Methanococcus voltae PS: one gene and its partner. Each later gene encodes a partner of the first gene's protein in a complex. Links are inferred from orthologs where the notes say so. Each region holds a gene or a part of one and is shown in the gene's direction. Other genes may lie near its edges.

What was found. The genes of interacting proteins can lie anywhere in the genome.
Region 2: the proteins of M2325_RS04800 (region 1) and M2325_RS00245 are in contact, whole or in part, in a crystal structure (PDB 3CW2), measured with the Saccharolobus solfataricus proteins. The link is inferred for Methanococcus voltae PS from one-to-one orthologs. Residues at the interface, in WP_009988771.1 of Saccharolobus solfataricus: Asp222, Lys225, Pro226, Gly227, Thr228, Gln229, Phe230, Asn231, Leu233, Lys234, Gly235, Leu259, Phe273, Thr274, Lys275, Tyr300, Leu301, Asp302, Pro303, Ser304, Leu305, Lys307; in WP_009989173.1 of Saccharolobus solfataricus: Val185, Arg186, Thr187, Asn188, Glu189, Pro190, Leu191, Gly192, Val193, Glu194, Ile196, Lys197, Ile200, Ser201, Leu204, Ile217, Lys218, Ile219, Tyr220, Thr221, Ile222, Gly223, Ala224, Pro225, Tyr227.

The regions. Positions count from the first base shown.
Region 1 is NZ_JANUCQ010000002.1:344,332-351,093, reverse strand. The notes cover bases 3,433-6,418. They hold M2325_RS04800 (translation initiation factor IF-2 subunit gamma), read left to right. Parts: upstream 3,433-4,303; coding sequence 4,304-5,533; downstream 5,534-6,418. Other genes in these bases: M2325_RS04795 (NOL1/NOP2/sun family putative RNA methylase), read right to left, coding at 5,716-6,418; truD (tRNA pseudouridine(13) synthase TruD), read right to left, coding at 3,433-3,965. In the rest of the region: M2325_RS04820 (phosphoadenosine phosphosulfate reductase domain-containing protein), read left to right, coding at 52-1,116; nadC (carboxylating nicotinate-nucleotide diphosphorylase), read right to left, coding at 1,162-2,040; M2325_RS04810 (hypothetical protein), read left to right, coding at 2,228-2,440; more of truD, read right to left, coding at 2,517-3,432; more of M2325_RS04795, read right to left, coding at 6,419-6,690. UniProt on the Methanocaldococcus jannaschii protein: eIF-2 functions in the early steps of protein synthesis by forming a ternary complex with GTP and initiator tRNA.
Region 2 is NZ_JANUCQ010000001.1:49,524-55,197, reverse strand. The notes cover bases 2,844-5,674. They hold M2325_RS00245 (translation initiation factor IF-2 subunit alpha), read left to right. Parts: upstream 2,844-3,778; coding sequence 3,779-4,570; downstream 4,571-5,674. Other genes in these bases: arfB (2-amino-5-formylamino-6-ribosylaminopyrimidin-4(3H)-one 5'-monophosphate deformylase), read left to right, coding at 5,032-5,674; M2325_RS00240 (nucleolar RNA-binding Nop10p family protein), read left to right, coding at 4,612-4,779; M2325_RS00250 (30S ribosomal protein S27e), read left to right, coding at 3,274-3,459; M2325_RS00255 (50S ribosomal protein L44e), read left to right, coding at 2,932-3,213; M2325_RS00260 (DNA replication complex GINS family protein), read left to right, coding at 2,844-2,954. In the rest of the region: M2325_RS00270 (selenium metabolism-associated LysR family transcriptional regulator), read left to right, coding at 64-954; M2325_RS00265 (DNA polymerase sliding clamp), read left to right, coding at 1,261-2,073; more of M2325_RS00260, read left to right, coding at 2,181-2,843. UniProt on the Methanocaldococcus jannaschii protein: eIF-2 functions in the early steps of protein synthesis by forming a ternary complex with GTP and initiator tRNA.

The DNA.
Region 1 (6,762 bases):
TTAAAATTATTAAATTATTAAGTTATTAAAATTATTAAATACGTGATTATAATGGAAAATACTGCAAAACCCCTAAAATATGAAAATAACACTAAAAACTTAAAATTCACACAATGGACTATCGAAAAACGAAATTTACACGATTTAAACGAATTAAAATCAAATATTATAAAAAATTTAGAAAATAGTGATTTATTGGATAAAAAAGCTCTTTTAATGTTAAGCGGGGGCAAAGATAGTGCCACTGCACTTGCATTATGTAAAGAATTAAATATAAACGTTGAATTATGTATTCATTACGTCCACAACTGGAGCTGGGATATTTCAAAAAACGAAGCCGAAAAGTTGGCTAAAAAATATGAAGTCCCGATTATATTCCCCGATATAACCGAAAAGCTCTCTAAAAAAATTCGCGGTGCAAAAGGTAAAAGTATCTGTAGAATATGTAAAGACATAATGAAAATTAGAGCTGTAGAATATGCACACGAAAATGGATTTGATATCATAATAACTGGTGATACCGCCTTGGAAAAAATCTCGGGGCCAATTTTAGATGATTTAAGGGAAAAAAACCCAAATTCTGAAGATAAAGAATTTTATCATAAAATGGAACTTTCAAAAATCCCAAGACGTTATGATACTTATTTTTTGAGACCTCTCTTAAGATTAAGCCAAAATGATGTTATGGCAATTCACGAGCATTACAATATAAACGTACAACGTGTTCACGAAGTAGGGGATAAAATCGGTCATTGGAGAGAAGGTTGCTGTTTGAAATATTGCGACCCTGAAGAAAAAATATCAACAGATTTATTTAATGAAGTTTTCGAATTGAATAAATATCTTACAGAAGTTGCAAGGGAAAATAACATACGAGCTTCTGTATTATTGCCTTCAAAAGATATATTAGTTTTACCAAAGACAAAAGGTAATGTAAAAATAGTTTTAGATGCAATAAATGGTTTTTATGTATCAAGACGTATATCAACGAATGAAACTTGCGTATGTTCTAAAAATGGCGATGAAAATGAAAATAAAAGTAAAAGTAAAGACGAGAATAAAAATGAAACATTAACTTTAGATAATTTTAGTTATTCAAGATGGCAAGGTTGGTAATGAAAATAAAAGAAATAAAAAAAGAATATTATTTTTAAATTTTTTCTAAATTTTTTCTAAATCCAAGCCCATATCCACAGATTTTGCAGAATGTATCAAACAACCCATGGAAATAACATCAACAGGGTGTTTTGCATAGCTTAAAACATTTTTTTCCGTAATTCCGCCACTTAATTCTATAATAGGTTTGAAATTGTATAATTTATTACAATCTTCAACAATACGTAGGGCTTCTTCAATTTTTAAGTCGTTATAATTATCGAGCATAATTATATCGGGATGATAGTTTATAACTTCTCGAAGTTGAGTGTTATTATCAACTTCTACCTCAATTTTTTTACTAAAACTAACTTTTTTAACCCTTTTCATACATTCGGCAATACCTAAAGCTTCAATATGGTTATCTTTAATCATAATCATGTCATCAAGTCTATATCTGTGCGTATCTCCGCCCCCTACCTTAACAGCGTATTTTTCAACTATCGATAAAAGTGGTAGAGTTTTTCGGGTGCAAGCAATTCTAACATTTGGATTGATTTTTTTAACAATTGAAACGATTTGATGAGTTTTTGTTGCAATTCCCGATAAATGCATCATAAAATTTAAAATCGTCCTTTCAAATGTAATTATTTTTTGAGCGTTACCGCTAATTTCCAATATTTTAATTCTTTTTCCAGATTTTCCAGATTTATTTGAAAAATCAATATAATCTCCTTCATCATATAATTTTTTACAAGAAATACCATTTTTTTCCAAAAATTCAACTACAAAATCCATTCCACAAATTTTGGTATTTTCCTTAACAACTACAAAAGCTTTACAGTTTAAATCTTTTGGTATCAACGTTTCAACGGTTAAATCGCCAAAACCAACGTCGTAAGTTAATGATTTTTCCAATATTTCAATCGCGTGTTTTTTTATCATAATATCACGTTTATCATAATTTTAAGTTTCCTGGTTATTTCTTTATTGCATCATTTATTTAAATTATTTGACCTATTCTCTTACAATTTATTGTACAGTATGGATTAATTAGGGTAAAAAATTATATATATCGGGTATTTTAAATTATTTTATTATTAGCTATATTATTAACCTTGAGGGGCATATTATGAAAAATAAACTTTATTTAATTCTTTCTTTATCTTGTATGTTAATGTTATCTGGATGTATTGGTGTAACAGTGTGTTCTGACGAAGTGCTAAATGAAGATATTACAACAGATAGTGATTATAAAGATATTTCAAAAAATAATGGTAACAATTTAAAATCTAACGTTAGGACAACTAATGGCCAATTTAAAATAGCATGGATAAACTATTAAGTTAATGAAATAAAAAATATAAAGAATATAAAAAATATAAAGAATATAAAGAATATAACTGGTAAATTCTCTTAAATTAGGATAATTTACCCGTAAATTCCCTAGTTACAATTGTAGCATAATTTCCTTTTTCTAATTCAAAAGATAATTTCAAAATTGGATTATCATTTGAATTTTCAACATTTTCTTCATTTTCATATATTTTTTTAATTTTAAAGTTATAAACTGGAGTAATCATTTTACGTCTAAATCCTGAGAAATTACCGTAATCTTCAATTCTAAACTTCTTAAAGTCGATATTGTACTTTTCAAATACTTCTTTCTCAATTTCTCCAGCTATGCCTCCGGAGTATTCTGTTTTATACCCACAAAGTGGTGCAGTAGGTATTCCATCTTCTAATACGTCCCCTTCAAGAGTTTTATATCCGTAATCATATCTTTTATTCAATATTTCATTAAATAAATAAGATTGATAAGCGTTTACAAATAAACTTCTAAGCTGTGGGGCAAATGCGTAAAAAGCTTTCTTATAGTCTTTATACTTTAAATACTGCTGTATAAGTCTTTTCTCGTACTCACTTTCCCTAGGGAATAATTTTAAAGCTAATTTGAAATCGCCATTTTCAACAGCTTCTCTTGCATCTTTTTTAAGCCCTTTTTCATGTATTGGGGTACCACAGTATATATAAAAAGCCGTTTCAAAGTCTCTTTCATAAATATGTTTACCTACAAGATGAGTAATTGGTCTATATAGCCCGAAACGTTGAATTCCAAAATAATTGAGCACATAATCTAACTTTGTATCCTCAATAGGGTTATTTTCACATTCATTCTCGTTTTCTTCAAAATCTCTAATTTTTATTGTAAATTTATTACCCCATAAGTTACCCATTCTCAACTTTTTATTTGACTTACAGACATCTTTTACTATAAATTGACCCCCTCTTTTTTTTACGAGTCCATTTTTACCAACTGCTTCCAAAACCTCTGGTTTAATCCCAAAACAACCCATTCTTTGGGTCGTTAAAGCGTATTTATCCTTGGTACCTGCAAAACCAAAATTTTTTCTTTTAGTTTTAGTAAGTCTTGCTAAGTCCTTTATCACATCAATGGTGTTATAATTAAGTTTTTCAACTGTAAAATGCAAAAAAGACCCATTCCAACGCTCTACGTCTTTGAATTCTTCAGGAATATTTAAATTATCTTCTTTATTTTCATTATTTTTATTATTTTCATTAGTTTCACTAATTTCTTTATTTTTTAAGCTTTTCCCAGCTTCTAAAACCAAGTCTTTTTCTAAAATTTCCTCAACAATAAAATCTTCGGGATTTTCTTTTACTAGCCCATCATTTCGCCTAAAATCTGTAATAAAATGTTCAATGTTTATTTTTAAATCGGTTAAGTCATTTGTAACTTTTTTATTTCTAAACTTTCGCCTAAAATTATTTCTAAATTTAGAGATATTTTCATTACTTTCTCTTTTTCTTTCTTCCATAACATATTCAAATTTTTTATAAGTTTCCATGTGTTTCCAATCTCCGTGTATAATTATAATGTATTAAATTACTAATTTTCGTCAATGTATTTTAATTTTACAAACCTATATAAACTATAAATAACTATCTTCTTTTAATCTAACTATTATTATTTAGGTGTACGCCGATAATTTTTAGTATGCTATTTAGTATATTGTTTAGTATATTAGTACTTGTACATAAATTTATAATTATTTTATGAGACATATAAATATATTATTTTATTTTCAAATGTACGTTAGAATTTGCATAAATTGCATAAAGCCAATTTAAGATTTAATTAAGAATCAAATTAAGAATAATAAATTACACGTTACGGAGGGAAACAGTGACAGGAACGAAACAATCAGAAGTAAATATTGGAATGGTTGGACACGTAGACCACGGTAAAACAAGTTTAACAAGAAAATTAACCGGTGTTTGGACAGATACTCACAGTGAAGAATTGAAAAGGGGTATTTCAATTAGATTGGGTTACGCAGATTGCGAGATTAAAAAATGTCCAGAATGTGAGGGCGCTGAATCTTACACCATCACAAACAAATGTGAATGCGGTGGAAAACCAGAAGTTTTAAGAAAAATCTCCTTTGTAGATGCACCAGGACACGAAACACTTATGGCAACTATGTTATCAGGAGCTTCTTTAATGGATGGCGCTATTTTAGTTATCGCAGCAAGTGAAACATGCCCACAACCGCAAACAAAAGAGCACTTAATGGCTTTAGACGCTTTAGGTGTTAAAAACATTTTAATCGTCCAAAACAAAATCGATTTAGTTTCACGTGAAAAAGCAGTCGAAAACTACGAAGAAATAAAAGAATTCGTAAAAGGTACTGTAGCAGAAGACGCACCTATAATTCCAGTTTCTGCACACCATGGTGCTAACTTAGACGTTTTATTAAGTGCAATCCAGGAGTACATCCCAACACCTGAAAGAGACGATACTTTAGATGTAAGAATGCACGTTGCAAGAAGTTTTGACGTAAATAAACCAGGTTCCCCTATTAAAAACTTAAAAGGTGGAGTTATCGGTGGAAGTATCATCCAAGGTCTCTTAAAAACAGGTGCAGACATTGAAATAAGACCTGGTATAAAAGTTGTAGAAGGAAACAAAACTTACTGGAAGCCAATTGTAACAAAAATAACTTCATTAGGTGCAGGCTCTGCAAAAGTAAAAGAAGCACAACCTGGTGGTTTAATTGGTGTAGGTACTGAATTAGACCCTTCATTAACAAAATCAGATGCTTTAAACGGTAGTATTGCAGGAAAACCTGGAACTTTACCTCCAACTTTAGAGCAAATGACAATAAAACCTCAGTTACTCGAAAGAGTTGTAGGTTCACAAGACGAATTGACAATCGAACCATTAAAAACAAATGAAGTTTTAATGTTAAACGTTGGAACATCAACAACCGTTGGAATAACTGCTTCAGCAAGACCTGACGAAGTAGATATTAAATTAAAATTGCCAATCTGTGCAGATAAGAATGACAGAGTAGCAATTAGCAGAAAAATAGGTTCAAGATGGAGATTAATCGGTTACGGACTTATAATCTAAAAATTATAATTTAAACTTATAATTTAAACTTATAATCTAAGACTATAATCTAAAAATAGAATATTTAATAAAATATTAAATTCAATTTATTATTTTAAACTTTATTTAATCTTATTTTTAAAATTTAAGAATGTAAAATAGTGTATATAAAATAGTGTATTTAATATACTAATGTAGTATACTTACAATTTCTTAAGTTTCGCAATATAGAACGGTTCATTTGGCGGTAAAATCTTAAGTGTACCCTTAATTATTGCATCTTCAATATTTAGTCCCTTGTAGTCATTTTTATCTAATTTTACAAGTTCTACGTCATTTCTAAGGTTTACTATATGGCTAATAACTTCTTCATCTTCCTCAATTTCTGGCGAACATGTACTGTATACTAATTCACCACCTGATTTTAATAAATCAATAGCTGTATGTATGAGTTCTTTTTGACGATTGGAGCAAAATAAAATGTCACTTCTATTTTTAATCCGGCTACTATCCTTATAAGCATTACCTGTACACGGTGCATCCAATAGTATTTTATCAAATAATCCTAATTCTTCAGGTTTTAAGTTAACAGAATCCGTATTCATTGTTACAACGTTTTTGAGTCCCATACGGTTAATATTTGATGTAAGACTTCTAACCCTATTTTTATTTACCTCAACAGCGAAAACCATGCCTTCATTATTCATTAATTGTGCGATATGTGTAGTTTTGCCACCTGGTGCAGCACACATGTCCAATATACGTTCGCCTTTTTGAGGATTCAAGGCAATAACTGGTACCATTGAAGAAATACTCTGCATAAAGTAATATCCGTAAAGATATTCTGGAGTAGCACCAACTGAAAAAGGACTGCTAATCACTTTAAAGGCATAATCCAAGAAAGTATCTTCCAAAACGATTTTTTTATTTTCAAGCCTTTTTTTCAATTCTTCGGGCGTAATTTGTAATGTATTGACCCTTATATACTTATAATTTTGAAAATCAACCGTATTATTGTCTTCGTCATTTTTTTTATCCAATTCATCATTGGAATCGTTTTTCAAATTATTATTAGATTTTGATAAATCCAATTCTATTTTATCTTCTTTTCTAATTTTATCCTTCATCTGTCTCATTTTTTTAATGTCTCTTAATGAAGAAGTAAGTTTAAGTCCCATAATGTCACCAATATTTATTTAATGTAATTTTTATCAACATGCTCATTATAATTTTTCATAATTAGCGTAATA
Region 2 (5,674 bases), on another replicon or contig:
TAAAAGACATATTAAAATCATTTAATTAAAATAATAATGATGGCGAATAGCGATAGTGATATTATGGACCCAAAAATAAGTTACTTTCAAACTTTTCTACATGCTGCAAAAACTAAAAGCTTCTCAAAAGCCGCTAAAAGATTAGGCGTTACGCAAGGTACCGTTAGTAATCATATATCCGTGCTTGAAAAGTTTTTTGATGCGCAATTATTTTTAAGAACTCCCGAAGGGGTTGATTTAACCGTTGAAGGAACTATATTATTAGAAAATGCGGAAAAAGTTTTAGAATTCATTAATAACTCAAAACAGCAAATGAAAATGTTACATGAAAACCCTGAAGGTATTATTAGGATTGCTGCAAGTACCACACCAGGTGAATACTTAATACCAAGTATTATAAAAGAGTATAAAAAAGAATACAAAGACGTTAACTTTGAAATTCAAATTACAGACTCAGAAAAATGTTTCAAATTGCTCGAGGAAAGAAACGTTGATATTATCGCAGTTGGAAACATATATGATAAGAATTACGATAACATCGTTATAGGAAAAGATAGGTTAGTTTTAGTAGTGCCTAATGACCATTCCTTAGCTAAAAAACCAATCGCAAAATTATCCGATGTATTAAAAGAAGATTACGTCGATAGGGAAGTTGGTTCAGGAACTCGTGAAATACTAATAGATGCATTGAATAAAAAAGGATATTCAATGATGGATTTACATACAGTTATGAGTTTAGGAAGTACGTCATCTATTATCACGGCTGTTTCCGAAGGTTACGGAGTAAGTATTATTTCAGAAATTCCTGCGAAAAAATCAGCAGAAGCTGGCTTTTTAAAAATAGTTCCAATAGAAGACTTAGACCTTACAAGATACTTGTACTTAGTTAGAGGTAAAAGACCTAAAAACCCTAGTGCTATAAAATCATTCTGGGATTTTGTAAAAGGAGATTAAATTAAATAAAATAGTCAAATTAATTAATCATACACGTTATAAATTAGAATAAAAATGCAATAACTCTAATTTATGCTATTTATTTTTTTTAATATGTATTTGATATTTTTAATAGAGTATTTAAATTAAAAACAAAACATTAGATACATATAGTTATTTACATATAGTTAGTAAAATATAATAAAAAATGTTTAAAATTAATTATGTTTAAAATTAAATTGATATTAAATTGATATTAAATTTATTAATTAAATCTAACTTCTAAATATTTTTAGAGATATTATTTAAAAAAATAGTGGTGAGCAAATGTTTAAAGCAGTTTGTGATGCAAAAGACTTCAAAAAAATAATCAATGCTACAAGTAACTTAGTAGATGAAATATGTTTCGAAGTAGATGAAGAAGGAATTAAGGCAAGTGCTATGGACCCTTCACACGTGGCTTTAGTCAGTTTAAACATTCCTAAAACCGTATTTTCAGAGTACATTAGTGGAATACACGATTTAGGTATAGACTTAGAGGCCTTAAAAAAGATAATGGCAAGGTCTAAAAGTAATGATACAATAATTATGGAATATGATGAAGAAAAAAATAAATTGCTTACTACGTTTAAAAACAATGTTACAAGAAACTTCTCAATGGCGTTGTACGACATTTCATCAAATAATTTAAAAGTTCCAGACATAGAGTACCCAAACAAAGTATCTATCAAAGCAGGTGCATTTGTAGAAGCTTTAAAGGACTCAGAATTGGTAAACGACCATATTATCTTAAGCGTTAATTCAAGTGATAATCAATTTGTAATATCTTCAAAAGGAGATTTAAACTACAGCGAAACAATATTCTCACTTTCAAAATCGGAAACAGAAGTTGTAAGTTCAGAAGAGAATGAAGGAGCTGTGGAAAGCGAAGAAGTTATAAACAATGTAATGGTTGAATATAAAGTATTGGAAAACTCAAAGAGTACTTTCAATCTTGCATACTTAAAAGATATAACAAAGTCTACTGCATCAGAAGATATTTTAGACATATACTTAGGCGAAGATATGCCTGTTAAAGTAGAATATAATATTGGTGGCGCTAAATTAGTATTTTTACTTGCACCAAGAATTGAATCTTAATTGAAGTTATATTAATTAAATACTTCAATTAAAACTTTAGTATCTAATTAGGAATAATAGTATGAGTAAGAATTTAGTAATAAATAATAACTAAAATAAGTGAAAATATGTATAATAAAGCTAAAAATGCTTTTTTTGATGAAATAGCATCTCCAAAATTGCTTAAAATATCAGAAAGTCTTTATTCAGATATTAAACAATATGTGGAAAGCATTTCTAAAAAAGATAATATCAACGATTTAGATGTAAAAAAAATCAATCGTGTAAAATACTATTCGTCTTCGTTATTAAAGGTAAGATTATATAAAATTATTATTTTAAATGAAAACCCTGAATTATTAATTGAAGATGAAAAGGAAATTTATAAGATTATTAACAATCTTATAGATACCACTTTATGTAGTGACAACTCTGATTTTTTAACCAACTTTGAAAATATTATAGATGCTTCTGTTAAAAATTATGACCCAAATAGTGCAAAAAGTATGCAAATTAAGGTCAAAAATACCGCATTGCAAGATGATAGTGTATCAAATGGTTCTAACGAGTTATCCAGAAATTTAAAAGAAAATTTAGAAAAATTAACTGAAAATTTTGAAAAAAATGAACTTAAAAAGGATTATTCTTCAAATTTAGACTCTGATTTTCAAGATAATGTTTTTAAAAATATAGATGATGAAATACCAAAAGTTATAAATACTGAAAGAGATATTCATATTGTAAGAGTCAATCACAAGTTTCCATATTTTACAGATGGAAATTGTGTTTATGGTTTAAATAAAAATGATTTAATTTCTTTAGATGGGAGATTTTCAAAAATTTTAGAGAAACACAAAATAGTGGAACAGGTGACTATTTATGAAAATGAAAAAGAAAATTAAAAGATATTGTCCATACTGTAAAAAACACACCGTTCATACAGTAGAAAGAGCTAAAAAGAGAAAAGCAAGTGAATTGAGAAGAGGTCAAAGGTTATTCAGAAGAGTAACTGCAGGTTACGGGGGTTACCCAAGACCATTACCTGGTGGAGCAAAACCAATTAAAAAATTGGATTTAAGATACAAATGTGCAGAATGTGGAAAAATGCACACAAGAAGCAACGGTGGATTCAGAGCTAGAATGTTTGAATTAGTTGAATAAGTAAATTCAACATATTTCTACATTTAATTTTTAATAGATAGTGAAATAAAGGTGAGAAACATGGAATTAATACCAAGACCAAAAAGCAGATTTTTAAAAGTACAATGTACAGATTGCAACAACCAACAAGTTTTATTTGGTTGCCCATCAACAGTTGTTAAATGTACAGCATGCGGTAAAACAATTGCAGAACCTAAAGCTTCAAAAGGTTCAATAAAAGCTAAAATACTCGAAGTATTACAATAAATTATACGTTCGTATAATATTTGTAATCATAAAACTCTTCTTTTTTAATCATTAAAATTTAACATTGTTTTATAATCATTTATTCTATTATGAAAATTATTGTATAACTTTATATATTATACATTAATATTATATTGATATAGTATAATTTTAATTTTGTAATTTGTAATCAATTGTTAAATTTATATTATTACTTATTTATTTCGGAAAATACATATCATAAAATAATAAGTTAAAAATAGAAAAGAAAAAGAAAAAAGAAAAAGAAAAGTAGCTTAACTTTTTTTAGAATATATTATAAAATTTAAGGTGTAATATCATGAAATCTAATTTTCCAGAAGAAGGCGATATTGTAATAGGAAATGTAAGTGACGTTAAATCATTTGGTGCATTTGTTGAATTATTAGAATACCCTAAAAAAGAGGGTATGGTACACATCTCTGAAGTTTCATCAGGTTGGATTAAAAACATAAGAGATCACATTAAAAAAGGACAAAGAGTCGTTGCAAAGGTTGTAAGAGTAAATCCTAATAAAAATCAGATTGATTTATCATTAAAAAGAGTTACAGACCAGCAGAAAAGAGCAAAAGTTCAAGAATGGAAAAGATTCCAAAGAGCTGAAAAATTATTACAATTTGCATCAGAAAAACTTGGTAAATCTTTAGAAGATGCTTGGAAAGAAGTAGGATACACAATTGAAGAAGAATTCGGAGAATTATATGTTGCGTTTGAATCCTTAGTTATTGAAGGAGAAGAAGCTTTTGAAGATATGGATATCTCAAAAGAGTGGACAGAAGAATTATATAAGATTGCAAAAGAGAACATCGAACTCTCAAATGTTAAAGTAGATGGTATGTTATCACTTTCAACTACAGAACCAGATGGAATAAAAGTAATTAAAAAAGTAATTAAAAAAGCAATAAAAGCTAATCCTTACGAAGATGTTCAAGTTGACGTTTCCTACATTGGGGCTCCAAAATATAGAATCGAAGTAATTGCGCCAGATTATAAAAGCGGTGAAGAAGTCTTAAGAAGTGTAGCTAATGAAGCTATGAACGATATTGTTAAATATGCTGACGGAAAAGGCGACTTTATAAGAATTGAAGAATAATTATGTATATAATTACGTAATATACTCACAAAGGTGAGATGATGCAATTAAAAAAATGCACACTATGTGGAGAATATACTATGCAAAATGTCTGCAAGTGCGGTGGTAAAGCAATAACAGTTAAACCGCCTAGATATTCGCCATTGGATAAATACGGAACATATAGAAGAGCTTTAAAATTTAAAGATAGAGCCAACTTAAACGAATAATAAAGTAATAAAAATAAAATTAACAAAATAATCAAATATTTTATTACAATCCAATTTCCTATTTTTTAGAATTATATATTTTTTAACTTAGTTCAGATGCTTTGATAAAATCAAATAACTAATGTTAAATAAGTTAACTACCAAAATAATTAAAAATTCAATTGAACATTAAAAATTGAAACTTTTGATTTTAAATCGTTATAACTTTAAATTTATGATATACTTTAAACTTTTGTAATATTTTGTGATATAATGAGTGATATATTTGAATTAAGATTAAATTCTGGAAAATTACTTGAAGAAAACAAAAAAGTTCATGAAATAGGCGTTATTGCAATGGGTTCGTATCTAGAAAATCATGGTTCGGCATTGCCAATCGATACAGATATTAAAATAGCGTCTTACGTGGCTTTTAATGTTGCATTGAAAACGGGTGTAAAATTTTTAGGAACCGTTTGTACATCTACAGAGTATGATTATGTTAAACATGGCATACATAACTCCTTAGAAGATATAATTTCTGAATTGGAAGATATAATCATCAAATATTCAAAAATAGGAATAAATAAATTGTTAATAATTAATTGCCACGGCGGTAATTCAGACATTTCCAAAAAAATAGATTTTTTAAAGGATAATATCAAAAAAAGACTTGAAAATAGTTACAGTAAAGAATTAGATATGGATTCAGATGTAGATGTAGATTTAGAATACCTTAAAAAAATAAAACATAATTTTAAAGATTATGGAAATATTGAAAAATTAAAAATTGATGTAAAGTCCTTTGGATATATTCACGCATATAGTGAAGAATTATCGATTGGAAAGTATATCGGAATCTATGAAGAGAAAAAAATGAATAAACATAACCCTTTGAACTATGAAGAAATAGGAA